DNA from 2 places in the Bacillus sp. ISL-47 genome. Region 1 is predicted to be linked to the other one. Evidence: riboswitches for the same ligand, from Rfam matches in the RefSeq annotation. Region 1 holds a riboswitch; the other holds the start of a gene.
The links. Region 1 has a riboswitch for thiamine pyrophosphate ahead of thiT (energy-coupled thiamine transporter ThiT). Riboswitches for the same ligand answer to the same signal wherever they lie in the genome.
Positions count from the first base shown of each region.

Region 1 (7,587 bases):
TTTCATCTTTAAAAAAATGTTCAAAATTTGTTCAAAAATACATTTTTCCTATCAAACCCTTGTTGTAAATGTACTTTGACAATAATAATTAGCTTGCTTATTGCTTACATTTATTTCCTTCTAACATTTGTCACAACTTATCGTTTTTCTCTATGTTATTATCATTTACACAGTGATAACTAGGTTTAATAAAGGTTTTGTCTGTTCAGGTTTTTCATCAATATATTTTTTTGACAGATTTGTGAAAAACCGCACATTATTTGTGAATTATTTAACAATAGTTGTCTTTAACAAAAGGAGATGAAAATCAGATGAAGAAATTTCTGCTCTCTTTAACAGCCTTATTGCCCCTGTTTGTTCTCAGCGGCTGCAATATGGTTGTGTTTGAACCGCAGGGCCCTGTTGCAAGAAGCATTACTGATTTAATAAACTGGTCCCTGATCTGGATGCTTCTCGTAGTTGTAGTCGTATTTGGATTATTCGGCTACATCGTTTGGAAATACCGTGAACGTCCTGAAAATATGGACTATGAACCACCAGAGGAGCATGGCAGCACACTTTTGGAAATTATTTGGACAGGAATACCAATCCTAATTGTTATTGCCTTGACAATCCCTACAGTTAAAACCCTTTATGCTCTTGAAGAAGTGCCTAAAGGATATGAAGAAAAAGAGCCTATTACCATACATGTTACATCTGCTGACTGGAAATGGATTTTCAGTTATCCGGAAGAAGGAATTGAAACTGTTAACTATGTCAATATTCCGGAAGATACTCCTGTTTTATTTAAGATGACTTCTGCCAGCACGATGCAATCCTTCTGGGTTCCTGCCCTGGGCGGACAGAAATATACAATGCCAAAAATGGAAACAGAGCTGTATCTTGTGGCAGATAATCCTGGATCCTATGAGGGGCAGAATACGAACTTTAATGGACGCGGCTATGCGGATATGAAATTTGAAGTACTTGCACAAACCCATGATGAATTTGACCAATGGATTGAAGATGTAAAAAAGACAGCTCCAAAGTTAACAGAATCTGAATATGAGGACTTGCTAAAACCTACCCATATGGGAAGATTGACATTCTCAAATACTCATTTAGATTGGGTGAACCATGCAGACCCCAATTCCAAGTCATATACCAACCCAGAGTTATACAGAGGCCATGGATATCAAGGAAAAGTATTTGAAGAACAGGATAATTATAAAAGCAATGAAGCTAATGTGATCGAAAATCATGGACAGACTGGACATGATGAAAGCGAAGATAACCATGGAGGTGACCATAATGGACATTAAATGGGATGAATTTTTTATTACTGGAGATCCCCTTATACTAGGTTCACAGATTGCTATTCTTTTAACTATGATTGGCGCAGTGGCCGGGATCACGTATTTGAAAAAATGGAAATACCTTTGGACAGAGTGGTTTACCACTGTTGATCATAAAAGAATTGGAATTATGTATATCATTTCTGCCGTTTTAATGTTTTTCCGCGGCGGAATGGATGGATTGCTAATGAAAGCCCAAACAGCACGACCTGAAATGGGATTTCTCGATTCACAGCATTATAATGAAATTTTCACAACCCATGGCGTAATTATGATCCTTTTCATGGCGATGCCGTTTTTGATTGGATTAATGAACGTTGTGATTCCGCTGCAAATTGGTGCGCGTGATGTCGCGTTCCCTCAGCTTAACGCATTAAGCTTTTGGCTGTTTTTCAGCGGTGCTATGCTGTTTAATATTTCGTTTGTTATTGGCGGTTCTCCTGATGCTGGCTGGACATCCTACTTCCCTCTTGCCGGAAAGGAATTCAGTCCGGGAATCGGAAATAACTATTACGCAGTCGCCCTGCAAATTGCCGGTATTGGTACATTAATGACAGGGATTAACTTCATTGTTACGATTTTAAAAATGAGAACAAAAGGCATGACACTAATGAAAATGCCGATGTTCACATGGACGACTTTTGTTACGTCAATCCTTATAGTGGCAGCATTTCCGATCTTTACGGTTGCTTTGGCGCTGATGACGTTTGACCGTCTTTATGGAACACACTTCTTTACTGTGTCCGGCGGCGGAATGGATATGCTATGGGCCAATCTATTTTGGTTATGGGGACATCCTGAAGTTTATATTGTGGCACTTCCAGCATTCGGGATTTTCTCTGAAGTTATTGCGACATTTTCTCGCAAATCTCTTTTTGGATATAAATCGATGGTCTTTTCCATCCTTGGCATTGCACTTTTAAGTATGGTGGTTTGGGTCCACCATTTCTACACAATGGGCTCAGGGCCTGCTGTTAACTCCTTCTTCTCGATCACAACGATGGCCATTGCCATCCCGACTGGAGTTAAAATGTTTAACTGGCTGTTCACCATGCGGAAAGGCCGCATTAAAATTACTTCCGCCATGCTGTGGGCACTGGCTTTTGTACCGAACTTTGTTATTGGCGGTGTAACAGGCGTCATGCTGGCGATGGGTGCAGCAGATTACCAGTATCACAACACATTATTCCTTGTAGCCCACTTCCATTACGTGTTGATTCCAGGTGTGGTGTTTGCGGTATTCGCTGCACTATACTACTGGTGGCCAAAAATGTTCGGCTTTATGCTTAACGAAAGAATTGGAAAATGGCATTTCTGGCTATTTGTGATTGGCTTTAATCTCACGTTCATGCCCATGTTCTTCCTTGGCTTAAACGGAGCAGTACGCCGAGCATACACTTATTCTGCAGAGTCAGGATTTGCTCCGCTATTTGGTCTATCAGCTATTGGTTCTATTATTTTGGCAGCTGGATTTGCTGTATTCTGCTACAACATTTACTGGAGCGTCCGCTATGCTCAGAGAAATATCTCGAGCGATCCATGGGATGCAAGAACACTGGAATGGTCAACTGCGTCACCTGTTCAATTTTATAACTTTGCGAAGCTGCCGGAAGTTAAGACATTGGATCCTTTCTGGCACATGAAGAAAAACAACGAAGGTTTGACGCTGCATGACAGTGAAATTGAAGAGATTCATATGCCAAGCAATTCATGGGTACCGATTTATATGGGCGTTATCTTTGGAATGGCCGGCTTCTTCCTGGTATTTGAATGGCATATTGCTGCTGCTGTTGCCGCAATCGGCATTCTTGCAGGATTACTCATTCGTTCATTCGATTACAATGAAGGCTTCCATGTGAAAAAAGATGAGATTCACAGAATTGAAAATGCCTGGAGAAAGACTGAAGGAGAGGTGCACGATCATGTCAGTTAATCTTGATAGGTCATTGCCGCTTGAATACCAAACTGAGCAAGACAAGATGAATATTCTTGGTTTCTGGGTATTCCTTGGAGCAGAAATCGTCCTATTTGCTACCCTTTTCGGAGTGTATGGCGTTCTGTACGAACGTTTTGCTGGAGGGCCGACTCATAAAGATATTTTTGTGATAAAGGACGTCATGATTCAAACGATCCTCCTTTTAACGAGCAGCTTCACAATGGGAATCGCCATCTTTGAAATGCGGCGTAATAACTTAAAAGGCCTTATTACTTGGCTTGTGCTCACCCTTGCTCTTGGTGCCGGCTTCCTATTCATGGAGGTTAATGAGTTCATTCACTATGTCCATGAAGGTGCAACGATGCAGACAAGCGCGTTTCTTTCCAGCTTATTCGTCTTGTTAGGAACACATGGGGCGCACGTGACTCTCGGAATTGGCTGGGCCATCATGGTCATCCTTCAATTACTGAAAAGAGGTCTTACTCCAACGACAGCAAGGAAAACTTTTATTATCGGTCTATATTGGCACTTTCTTGATGTTGTTTGGATCTTTATTTTTACATTTGTGTATTTGAAAGGATTGGTGGCATAAATGGAAAAGCAGGCGAAAAGCTTCCCTATTAGCCATGTCATTGGATTCGTTGCCTCCCTTGTACTTACATTTGCAGCAGCAGGCATTGCTTTAAAAACGAATCTTTCTTTTAAAGTGATCATGTGGATTATCGGCTCACTGGCTGTTGTCCAGGCAGGCATGCAGCTGTTCATGTTCATGCATTTGCGTGAAGGCGAAGACGGAAAAACAAATTTAATCAATATGATTTATGCTGTGTTTATGGTTATTGTTGTTGTCGTAGGTTCTATATGGGTTTTGACAGCTGGGCACGCAGCCCATTAATACAGAATAAAACCGGTCTCCATATTGGAGGCCGGTTTTATTTATATTGTCTTATTCCTTTACTTCCTTCTGTCATTTCCTCCATCACATGAATAAATATTCCGAACCCAAAAATCAGCATAGATGAAACCATTATACTTAAGCCTATAGATAGAATATACTCACCTTTGATACCGCTTACAAAAAAACTGCTTATAAATACTGCAAATCCAAGAATTAGGCCAGATGCAGTTAGATTTCTAAAAAAACGCAAGACCCTCTGCTGTTTTTCATTCATTTTTGCTCATCCCCTTTTTACTAAATATTCTAACTTTGTTCACAAAAATGTCAAACTTTTTTTGTCACAAATTTGTCACAGTTTTCGCCGAAAGAAAAAACGTCTTGCCATTTTGGCAAAAACGCTAGTTTCTTCTATTGATATAGCTTCTTAATTTGTTCCAGATCTTTTTTTAAGCTGCAAATTTCCTGGCGTGTCAGCATCAGAGGCATTTGGTCATATAATGTAATGATTTGTCCATCCTCATCATCTTCATGAAGTGATAAGTATCGGTACAAATTTTCACACTGTACTTTATTAAGGACTGATTGGGTGTTGAAGTTTTTAACTTTATGAATTTCAAAAGCACTGGCTTCCGCGTCATATACACCAGAGATAATGCTTCCTTGCAATGAATTAGACAAGGTAATCACTCTCCTTTTTGAGTAATATACCCAATTTTCAGGAGTTCGTTACCCACATCATTAAAAAACCTCTTCGGATGGATGATCCAAAGAGGTTTATCGTTAAGAAGCCCGTTTGTTTACTGTGATGCTGCCATCCGCTTTTCTAAGAACTAATCTTGGCGCCGATGAAATTAATAATACCGCCACGATGGAACATAATATGGCTGCTCCCAGCATGGTTGCGCCATTTGCCAGGAAGGAAAACAGAACAGGTGACATTCCCTCTGGTGCATAGCTTCCGAAAAAGAGAACACCTGCAATAAAATGCCAGAAATAGCGGGCGAAGCTTCCAGCAAAAATGGCTAACACAATCCAGCCAAGTGCCTTTTTCTTGTTTTCATTGCGCAATTGTTTTTGGATTGGAAGATAAAACAAACCAGCAAATCCTATAAAAGCAAAAGCAATAAAATACTCTATAAAAGCCTGCAGTGGTGTAGCAATCCATGCATCTCCCATCGCAATCTGCAATATGCCCCATAATAAGCCTGCTATAAAGCTTACTTTAAAGCCCCATCTGAATGCCAGTATAAAAATCGGAATCATGGCAGCAGAGATAGATATTGATGGCGAAAGTTTAATAGATGGCAGAAAATCCAGGATAATGGCAAAAGCTGCGAAAAAGGATGCCTCGATCATCGCTGCCAAGCTTAATTTTTTCATAAAAAAATCCCCCTTCAAAAGTATGACGATACCCCAAAGGAGAACAAGCAGGCAGAGTGATTCCTTCTGCCTTTTATTCCACATTCCTGCGCTAGCATTAACTAACAGGTTCAAAGGGTCAGAACACCAATGTGTTCACTCTCAGCAAAAATGCTCCCCTTGTGGTAACGTTATCAAATTATTCCATTTTATTATATATTATTTTCTAATCTATGGAAAGGGTTTATTTACCTTCCTCAAATAGCTCTTGCTCATCCCATTTGCCATACCGGTAATAAAGGAAAGCGATCACACTGCTAATGGCAAAGCTGACTCCCATGCCTGCAGCGATGCCCTTCTCCCCCATAAATTTTGAAAAAAGATAGGTCAAAGGATAGCGCAGAACCCAAAAAGAAATGATGTTAAGTACCAGCACCTGAAACATTGCTCCAGAAGCCCTTACTATCCCATTTAGGATAAAATTAATACCAAGCAATGGATAAAAAAATGCTATCATTTTTAAATAATCGGTTCCATATTCAAGCGCTTCTTTTTCCTGGATAAACAGGCTTACTCCATATTCAGCCATCAATACCGTTATCAGTGCGATGACAAGCATAAATACAAGATTATAAATCACTCCGAAAAGAGCAATTTTATGAACGCGATCCCATTTATTACTGCCAATATTCTGCCCTGCCATACTGTTTACAGCAGTCCCCAAAGCCATAGCCGGGAGCATAATGATGCTGTCTATCCGCTGTGCTGCACCAAATCCGGCAACCACATCTCCCCCAAACGATGTGACAACACTCATAATGGCCATCACCCCAGCTGAAATAACGGTCATTTGCAGACCAGATGGAATGCCAAGCTTGAAAATGAATGCTGCCTCTTCCTTCTGCGGCCATGAAGGCATGGTGAATGGTGCCAGATTTTTGCGGAGAATAAGCGCCATGCCGGCCAGAAAAGCAATTCCCTGTGAAACAATGGTTGCATACGCAGCCCCTTCTATTCCAAGATTAAATATCCAAATGAAAAGCGGATCCAAAATTGCATTCAGAATCACCGCAATGAACACAAAGTATAATGGAGTTTTACTGTCTCCCAAAGCACGAAGCACAGTGCCGATAAAATTATAGCCAAATAAAAATAGAATGCCGAGAAAGTTAATTTGCAGATAAGCTGCTGCGTCTGGAATTATTCCCGCAGGAGTCCCCATGAAGACCAATATTTTTTCGGAAAATAAAAATCCTGCCAAGCCGAGTCCTATGGATAGGACTGTTAAAATCACGACGAAGGCATTTAAATATCTCTTAAGCCCCTTTTCATTGTCTCCTCCCTTTTGCTGAGACAAAATGGTCAAAGTAGCATTGTTAATGCCAATAATAAAGGAAAGCACAGTAAAAATAACAGTCCCTGAAACCGCTATGGCTCCCAAAGCATTAGCTCCAAGCAAATTTCCGACCCACAAACTGTCAATAAATTGATAGGAAACCTGCAGCAAATTTGTCAGCATGATGGGTGCTGAAAAAATAAGGAGCTGTTTAAATATATTCCCTTTCGTAAAATCCTGCTGGCTGTTCATCCCCTACACCTTTTTCTATTTATAAAGTAATAAGTTCTATTATCAATGATTTTCCTTTTAACTTCCAATCATATGAATTTAAAACGCAAAACGGCGTTTGGATAGCTTTTCCTACTTTCGAGATAAAATAAATTTGTTTTGGGAATCTCAAAAATAAGATTGTTTGGGCCCGGATCATACTTGGAATGGTGCTAGTCTGATTGTGTGCATTCCCTTTTGTCACATATCTTTCACAAATAAGCATCTTTTAAGGCCTGTTATAGCACACTTTAGCGGCCAAAATATTATTTTTCCATAATTTACAACGTTTAAAAAGTGTAAAAGCCTATAAATAACTTTTCTTTTTCCTTATAATGAGAATATGTTCAATAAGGAGGGAATTAGTTGAAATCACGTTTACAGAAACCTTCGACGATTGTTTCGCTTTTATTGGTGGTCACGGTGATTTTGGCAGCGGTTATTTGGACCGTAC
Region 1 covers NZ_JAGGQS010000030.1:22,880-30,466, forward strand. Annotated here, with positions in the region: gene qoxA (cytochrome aa3 quinol oxidase subunit II) at 312-1,301, shown strand; gene qoxB (cytochrome aa3 quinol oxidase subunit I) at 1,291-3,267, shown strand; gene qoxC (cytochrome aa3 quinol oxidase subunit III) at 3,257-3,862, shown strand; gene qoxD (cytochrome aa3 quinol oxidase subunit IV) at 3,863-4,165, shown strand; gene J7I93_RS11320 (hypothetical protein) at 4,203-4,442, opposite strand; gene J7I93_RS11325 (hypothetical protein) at 4,577-4,846, opposite strand; gene thiT (energy-coupled thiamine transporter ThiT) at 4,949-5,548, opposite strand; TPP riboswitch at 5,615-5,718, opposite strand; gene J7I93_RS11335 (MATE family efflux transporter) at 5,772-7,115, opposite strand; gene J7I93_RS11340 (AAA family ATPase) at 7,500-7,587, shown strand, end outside.

Region 2 (7,587 bases), on a different contig from region 1:
CTGCGGTTTCAACCAGGAATATCGTAGGCACACCCTTTGATTGAAAGCTTAGCATGGCGTTCTTCTCTCCTTTGAACTCCACTTCAACACCAAGAACTTCCACATAAAAATGAACCGATCGATCCAGATTGGATACCGGAATCTCGACTGTTGCAATATGAGAAATATAATTAGACATGTTTGCCCTCCTTTGGATTTTAGCTATATAACTATTTAGCGGAAAGAGGGAAAAATCCTTCTTTCCATAAGCATATAGCCAATTTAGCGCTTTATCTCGGTGTTTGTACAATCATTCTTTTGCCCCAGGGCATAAAATATATCATTAAATTGTGTAATGAACAGGAGGAATAATAATGGACAGAAATGAACTTTTTTTCGCCAGGTTAAAAGGCAGTGAAGAAGTTCCGCCAGTTCGTACCGATGCTTTTGGCACGGCAAAATTGAAAGTAAGCAAGGATAAGAGGAAAATGGGCTACCGTTTGACAGTTAATGATCTTTCCAACTTTACTCAAGCTCATATTCATTTAGGAAGAAGGGGTGTAAACGGTCCAGTTGTCGTTTTTCTTTTTGGCTTAATCGATCCTGACATTAGTGTAAATAAGGGTGTTGTAGAAGGGATCATTACAGCCAGGGATTTAGTGGGTCCTTTAGAAGGAAAACCTCTATCCGTTCTTATAGACCTAATGAGTGATGGGGACACATATGTTAACGTGCATACAGCCCAAAACCCAGACGGAGAGATTCGCGGTCAAATCAAGCCTTATTGGGGCTAATAAGCATGAATGGTTGATTCCTTGAAAAGTGAGCATATTAATTTTTAGAACACTTGAAAGGGGTCATAACGTTGAAAAAGCAGGATGAAAGTAAAGAAAAGCCTCAAAATTCACTCACAGAAGAGCAGCAGCTTATCAATGAATTTGGCAAGCATGAAGGTAATCAGCCGATTCCGCAGCCTAAGAATTATGATGAGATTGAGTATTAAGAACCCGTCAAAAAAGACTCCTGAATGATGTGCACCCCAAAAGTTAGAATTAGTTCGTCTAACTTTTGGGGTGCACATCAGAATGAGGGGTCTTTTTTTAAGGCTGTTATATAAAGAAATGTTGTTTTTAAATAGTTTTTTTAATAAAAAACATTAATTAAATGATGTTGATTGGAGCGTAAGGTGCGAGCTCCTCGAAAATGCTATCGCATTTCCTTCGTGCGGTGTTTATTCAAGGAAGCTTATTCAATGTCCTGCGGGAGGAGTGGGACAGGTGAGACCCCACAGGCGCTGCGCGCCGAGGAGGCTCACCGCCCGCCCCGCGGAAAGGGAGCATCCTGGAGCGGAAATCAACCTCTCCTTACTACTTGTCTAAAAAGCAACAAAGCTTGCGAAAACAGCCTTTTTTAATTATGAGCATCATCATTATGAAAAACCCGGTTGTCCAGATAACCGTGGAAGAACCATTCTCCTGCACCGATCACAAGAGCGGAAACAAAGGCTGCCAATGTAAGATTGTCTTTTCCAGCCACAATCATTTCTTCTAAAAGCCAGATGACGAAAAAACTAAGGCCGATGTCTGATACGGTGGCAATGGCATTCCTTTTTGTATGCTCGGTTTCATCACCGGCCATTCGGAATATCATCATGTCGCCGAGTACGTAAGCTGCAAGTGTCAGAACGAAGCTAATGATCAGCGTTTCGGTGAATCCAATATCAAAGAAACCGGTTAAGACTATTCCCAAAACGGCCGTGATCATTAATAATTTAATCAAGATTGCTTTCACATGCTCCATGTTGAAATTCCTCCCTATCGTTGTTTACGTATCTATACCCTGCACACGATAGGCTATGCGATGGATTTCCAGAAAAGTGGATTTGATTTTAATCAGATAGAAGCGAAAATGCCGGATGCTTTGGCAACCAGCTGATTCTGGTTATTGTAGATGTGGCAATCTGTGTGGTTCAGTGTCCGGCCTCTTTTTACCAGATGAGCATCGGCAATAAGATACTCACCGGTGGCGCCCCTTAAGAAGCTAACCTTTAAATCTGCAGTTACAACGGTTTGCATATTGTTTTCATCCGGTTTAAAAATATTCCCCATCGCCACATCCGCCAGCGTGGAAATAATCCCGCCATGGACAAGTCCGGCGCTATTGATGAAAAGCGGCTGGATTGGCAAAGTCACTTTCATATGGGTTTCATCGACTCTTTCATAATGAAATTTTAAAAATTCATCAAAAGGCTGTTTGATTAGCATTTTGTACACTCCAATATGGTTAAGATATGTTGACTTATTCACGAATTTTTGATGAAATCCCTGCTTTTTGATAAAAACATTTGCTGTTGAGGTACGTGGGGGCCGTATATCCGCGAAAAATCCGGTTATATCCGCGATATTCAAAATATAATCGCGAAACGCCAACACGGTTTCAATAAATCCAAAAAAATGATATTATTTTCAATAAATTCTAATTTTAAGTGAGAGGCAGGACTGGAAAAATGGCAAAGGTAGAGAATATTAGCTTCGCAGAGAATTTCCCGATCTCCTACACAGAGCTGGAGAAGGAAGCAGAGAGAAAGATGGCGGCTGGGGGATTTGGGTATGTCCAATCAGGTGCGGGCGGGGAAGAAACCCTGAGAAAAAATACGGAATCATTCGCGAAATATTCGATTGTACCAAGAATGCTGAGGGATGTTTCGGTACCGGATACAAGTGTAACGCTATTCGGAAAGACATATCCTTATCCAATTTTTCTGGCGCCAATTGGGATGCAGCGGCTTGAACATGAAGAGGGGGAGCTTGCGTCGGCCAGAGCGGCGGCTGCTTATCAGGTTCCTTTTATTCAGAGCACGGTTTCAAGCCACTCGATTGAAGAGATCGCCGCAGCAACGGGCAGCAGTCCGAAATGGTTTCAGCTATATTGGTCCAATCACGAAGAGGCGGCTTTTAATATGGCGCGCCGTGCGGAGGAAGCCGGGTATGAAGCGATCGTTTTAACGGTCGATACAGTCATGATGGGATGGAGGGAAGCGGATCTCAGGAACAATTTTTCTCCATTAAAGCTGGGCTATGGAAAGGCAAACTATGAAACTGATCCGGTATTTATGGCCTCTCTTAAAGATGGCGATGTGGTCCAGGGGATCCTCGATAATATCCATCATCCAACTTTAAGCTGGGAGCATGTTGCCAGATTAAAAGAGATAACACATTTGCCGGTTCTAATAAAAGGCATCCTCCATCCGGAAGATGCGAAGCTTGCGGTTGAGAAAGGAATAGATGGCATCATTGTTTCCAATCATGGCGGGAGGCAGCTGGATGGCGTGACGGCTGCGATTGATGCACTTGGACCGATTGCGAAAGAAGTAAATGGCCGGATTCCTGTTCTCTTTGACAGCGGAATTCGCCGAGGGTCCGATGTGGTTAAAGCACTGGCGCTTGGAGCGGATGCTGTTTGCCTGGGAAGGCCTTATGTATATGGATTGGCCATTGGCGGGCAGGCTGGCGTCGAAAAGGTGCTTGCCAATTTTATAGAAGAAACAAAGGTCTCTCTCTCTTTAGCCGGGGTCAGCAGCTTGAGGGGAATGGCCAGTCTGCAGCTCATTAAATAGTTTAAGAGAAAACTCCCTAGAGAAAGGGAGTTTTTTTGTTGACAGAAGAATCTATGTTTAATAATATACCTATAGGGGTAAATGTATAAAGAGCTTACATAGGGTCTTAAAATGTCCCCAAAAAATAAAATTTTCAGGAGGAATTACAATGAGTAAAAAAGTAGCAATTATTGCAAGCAACGGCGGATTATTTGATGCATACAAGGTGTACAACATTGCGACTGCGGCGGCAGCAACGGATGCAGAAGTAGCGATTTTCTTCACTTTCGAAGGATTAAACTTAATTCATAAAGAAGCATACCAGCAGCTTCCAATGCCTGAAGGAAAAGAGCATTTTGCAGAGGGCTTTGCAAAAGCCAATGTTCCTGCAATTCCTGTATTAGTGGCAATGGCACAGGATTTAGGCGTTAAATTTATTGGATGCCAAATGACTATGGATGTTATGGGACTTGAAAAAGAAGCTTTTGTAGATGGAATTGAAGTTGGCGGAGCTGTAACATTCCTTGAATTTGCCAACGATGCGGATGTTACACTAACATTCTAATTGAAGATGTGCCGATCCACCAAAATACCGATACAAAAGGAGATGCAATCATGTTCGAATACACAGCAGAAACCGAAAAATCGATTGATGAAGCGATTTCTTCGCTTGAAGAAAGCCTGAAGGAAGAAAAATTCGGGGTCCTTTGGAAGTTTAACGTCCAGGAAAAACTGCAGGAGAAAGGGCTGGACTATAATGAATCCTTCCGTGTTTTAGAAGTTTGCAATCCATTTGAAGCACATCGCGTATTAACACAGAACAAAATGGCTGGCTATTTCTTGCCTTGTAAAATTGTAGTCTATGAGGATGCCGGGAAAACGAAAATTGGCATGCCTAAGCCGACAAGCATGATTGAACTCGTCAATGACGAATCCGTTCAAAGCATTGCGGCTGATATTGAAAACCGTTTAATTGGATGTATTGATAAAAGCATCTAAGCAAAAAGAATGATGACAGTCCCGGAATAATTTGTTAAGCTTGAGGCAGCTTATCAAATTAAATATCTATGAAACTACTAGGGGTGCCCCGAATGTGCGGGCTGAGAGGGAAGCGCGATATAGCTTTCCGACTCTTATAGACCTGATCTGGTTAATGCCAGCGGAGGGAAGTAGGCTTTGAAGGTATGTCGAATCATTTATACTTAAACCAAGCCAGGTCCTTTCGCGGATCTGGCTTTTTTTGAAGGAAAGAAAGTATAAGCTTTGAACTTCGATAACTGTCCAGCGCCAGGCGCCTTGCGCTTTTCTTATGTACATACTTTTCTCCATGATAAGCGATCAGGCTGCCCTTGAGGAAGGAGGTTAAGGTGAATAAAACCCGTTTATTGACGACGATGGCATTATTTGTGGCGATTGGAACGCTGGGCTCCCATTTGTTATGGTTTCCGGCAGGTGTGGCCAAAGCCTATCCCGTCCAGCATGCGGTGAATGTATTGGCGGCAGTAACACTTGGGCCGCTGCCGGCAGTGGGAGTGGCGTTTATGATCGGATTACTGCGAAACCTGCTTGGTTTTGGGACGCTGCTTGCATTTCCAGGCGGAATGATTGGCGCGTTTTTGGCAGGCGTGCTTTATCAAAAATTCGGCCGGAAAGTCTGGGCTGCAGTTGGTGAAGTAGTGGGCACTGGCATCATTGGAGCACTGTTTGCCGTCCCGTATGCAAAGATATTGATGGGAAGCGCAGCTGGCGCCTTCTTCTTTATACCGCCATTTCTTGTCAGCAGCTTTGCCGGTGCGGCTATTGGGTGGATGATACTCGCTAAAGTGAAGGAAAAAAATTTAGTGCAGAATATGTGAGTTTTTAGCGAGCGTGCTTTGCTGTACGGAAGAATAGAGGGTTTGAAGCCGATGGAGCGAGAAGAAGCGGCTGAAAAGAGCAGTCTGAATCAGCTTCAGCGAAATAAGCGGGACAATGCGGTTTCATAAAGCAGGTATGAAGCAACTCTCAAAGAACTGGTATGAAGCAACTCTCAAAGAACTGGTATGAAGCAGCTTTACCGAAACAAGTTAAAAGAAGTGGCAGCAACGAATAAAAAACAATAAGAAAACTGCTAGGGGCGCTTCGGCTGAGATAAGGAGTTTTTCCTTTGTCCCTTGGAACCTGATCTGGGTAATGCCAGCGCAGGGAAGCGGTGAGGACCTCAATTTTTCCTCATGCTTTTTCCCCGGCAGCTTCTGAATAATGAGGAGGCTATTTTAATGACTTTTACAGAAATTCTTCGCAAAGAGAATGATGATTTATTTCAGCTTATTTTTCAGCACCCGTTTGTACAGGGGATCGGAAGAGGAGATGTGCCGAAAGAGGCGCTGGCCCATTATATTAAAGCGGATTATGAGTATTTGAATGCTTTTATGCATATATACGGAATCGCTATTTCCAAGTCTCCTGAGCGGAAGGATATTGCTTATTTCAATCAGCAAATTGAATTTGTACTGAACAGCGAAATCCACCCTCATCATAATTTCTGCCAGCAGATTGGTGTGGGATATGAAGAGCTGCAGGGCTTCCCGCTTCCTCCGACGGCAGACCATTATGTCAAGCATATGATGTACCATGCCCATACAGGCGGGATGGGCGAAATCCTCGCTGCGTTATTGCCTTGCCCTTGGACTTATTGGGAAATCGGGCTTGAGCTCATGAAGCAATATGAGCCGCAGGAGGACCATCCTTTTTACCCGTGGATTTCTTTCTATGCAAATTTAAGGGTTGAAACAGTTACCATGAATATGAGGAATCGTTTGGATGAGCTTGCGGAAGCAGCATCTCCAGAAGAAAGGCAGCGAATGAAGGATGCCTATCGCAAAAGCTGCCAGCTGGAGCTTGGATTCTGGGAGATGGCTTACACCTGTGAGGAGTGGCCAGCAGGCAATACGGTAGCAGCACGATAAGAAAACGGAAATTGGTTCGAAAAAAGCCAGATAGTTATCAATAAATACGCCTGCTTCTGCTTCGCGGCAGGGCAGGCGTGTTTTTTCAAAAATTCCATCTATAATGCGCCGTAATGGGTGTTTGAAAGGAAGATAGCTTCACTTCGGCCGCAAAAGGTGTCGAGTTATGGATGACGTAAGGAATGCCATCCTTTGTCCGTTTGTCAGATATGATGGCGACATGGTCAAACTTGGGAGTAAGGAAAACAACGATATCGCCGGGCTGCCATTGCTGAAGGTTATTTGTATCTCCCGGAATAAGCTTAGTGGTTAAAGATTTTGCGTACCGGCTGAAATACACATTTTGATTGGGGACACGCCTGAAATCGATGTTCGGATCCGGTTTGCCGTTTACGCGCTGATATAAGTCCGTGTTTTTTGCAATATCCTTGTCGATAAGATCTTTGATTGTAATTGATGCCCCGTTAAATCCCCGCCAGATTACATCTGTACAAACGCCTTCTTCATCAGGAGGGTATCCCCCGGCATAATAGGCGCTATTATAAGTCGTGCGCTGCTCCACTTCTTTTCTCGCGGCCATGACTACATCCATTGGATCGACGATGCCGTTTTGATTGCGGTCAGCTCGAGAATAGTCAGCGGGAATTAAAACCTTTTTTGAAAAAGGGTTCTCCAGATGAATGCCGATTGAATCCAATATGATACCATTCCGGAAAAAGAGAATGAATAAAAGCAGAAAACCAAGTATGGCTGCGGAAAATTTTTTTAGCATCATGGTCTCCTTCTGCGTTTTAAGGATTAGACGCCCTTTTTACCAAAAAGTTACATGTTTCATGTTAAGATAAAATTAATAATTAATGAGTGAGGAGATCTAATGGCACATCAATTAGGCATATCCGGGAGCACTATTTTAAGTGAGCGAGAAAAATTTCCGGAGCTTTTTAAAAATAATCTTCAGCATGTTGAGATTGGGGAGTTTCAGGATGAAGATTCTTTCCAGGATTTTATAAAACAGCTGCGTAAAACAGACAGGAGTTTTGGGCTGCATTCGCCGCTTTTACGAGG
Region 2 covers NZ_JAGGQS010000082.1:21,620-29,206, forward strand. Annotated here, with positions in the region: gene J7I93_RS23765 (VOC family protein) at 1-178, opposite strand, end outside; gene J7I93_RS23770 (CHRD domain-containing protein) at 354-773, shown strand; gene J7I93_RS23775 (hypothetical protein) at 845-982, shown strand; gene J7I93_RS23780 (DUF2512 family protein) at 1,390-1,779, opposite strand; gene J7I93_RS23785 (PaaI family thioesterase) at 1,872-2,243, opposite strand; gene J7I93_RS23790 (alpha-hydroxy-acid oxidizing protein) at 2,486-3,595, shown strand; gene J7I93_RS23795 (DsrE/DsrF/DrsH-like family protein) at 3,744-4,139, shown strand; gene J7I93_RS23800 (DUF302 domain-containing protein) at 4,190-4,573, shown strand; TPP riboswitch at 4,643-4,759, shown strand; gene thiW (energy coupling factor transporter S component ThiW) at 4,942-5,430, shown strand; TPP riboswitch at 5,677-5,778, shown strand; gene tenA (thiaminase II) at 5,833-6,522, shown strand; gene J7I93_RS23815 (DUF1287 domain-containing protein) at 6,608-7,297, opposite strand; gene J7I93_RS23820 (TIM barrel protein) at 7,397-7,587, shown strand, end outside.
Region 2: another riboswitch for thiamine pyrophosphate. It lies ahead of thiW (energy coupling factor transporter S component ThiW); the one in region 1 lies ahead of thiT (energy-coupled thiamine transporter ThiT).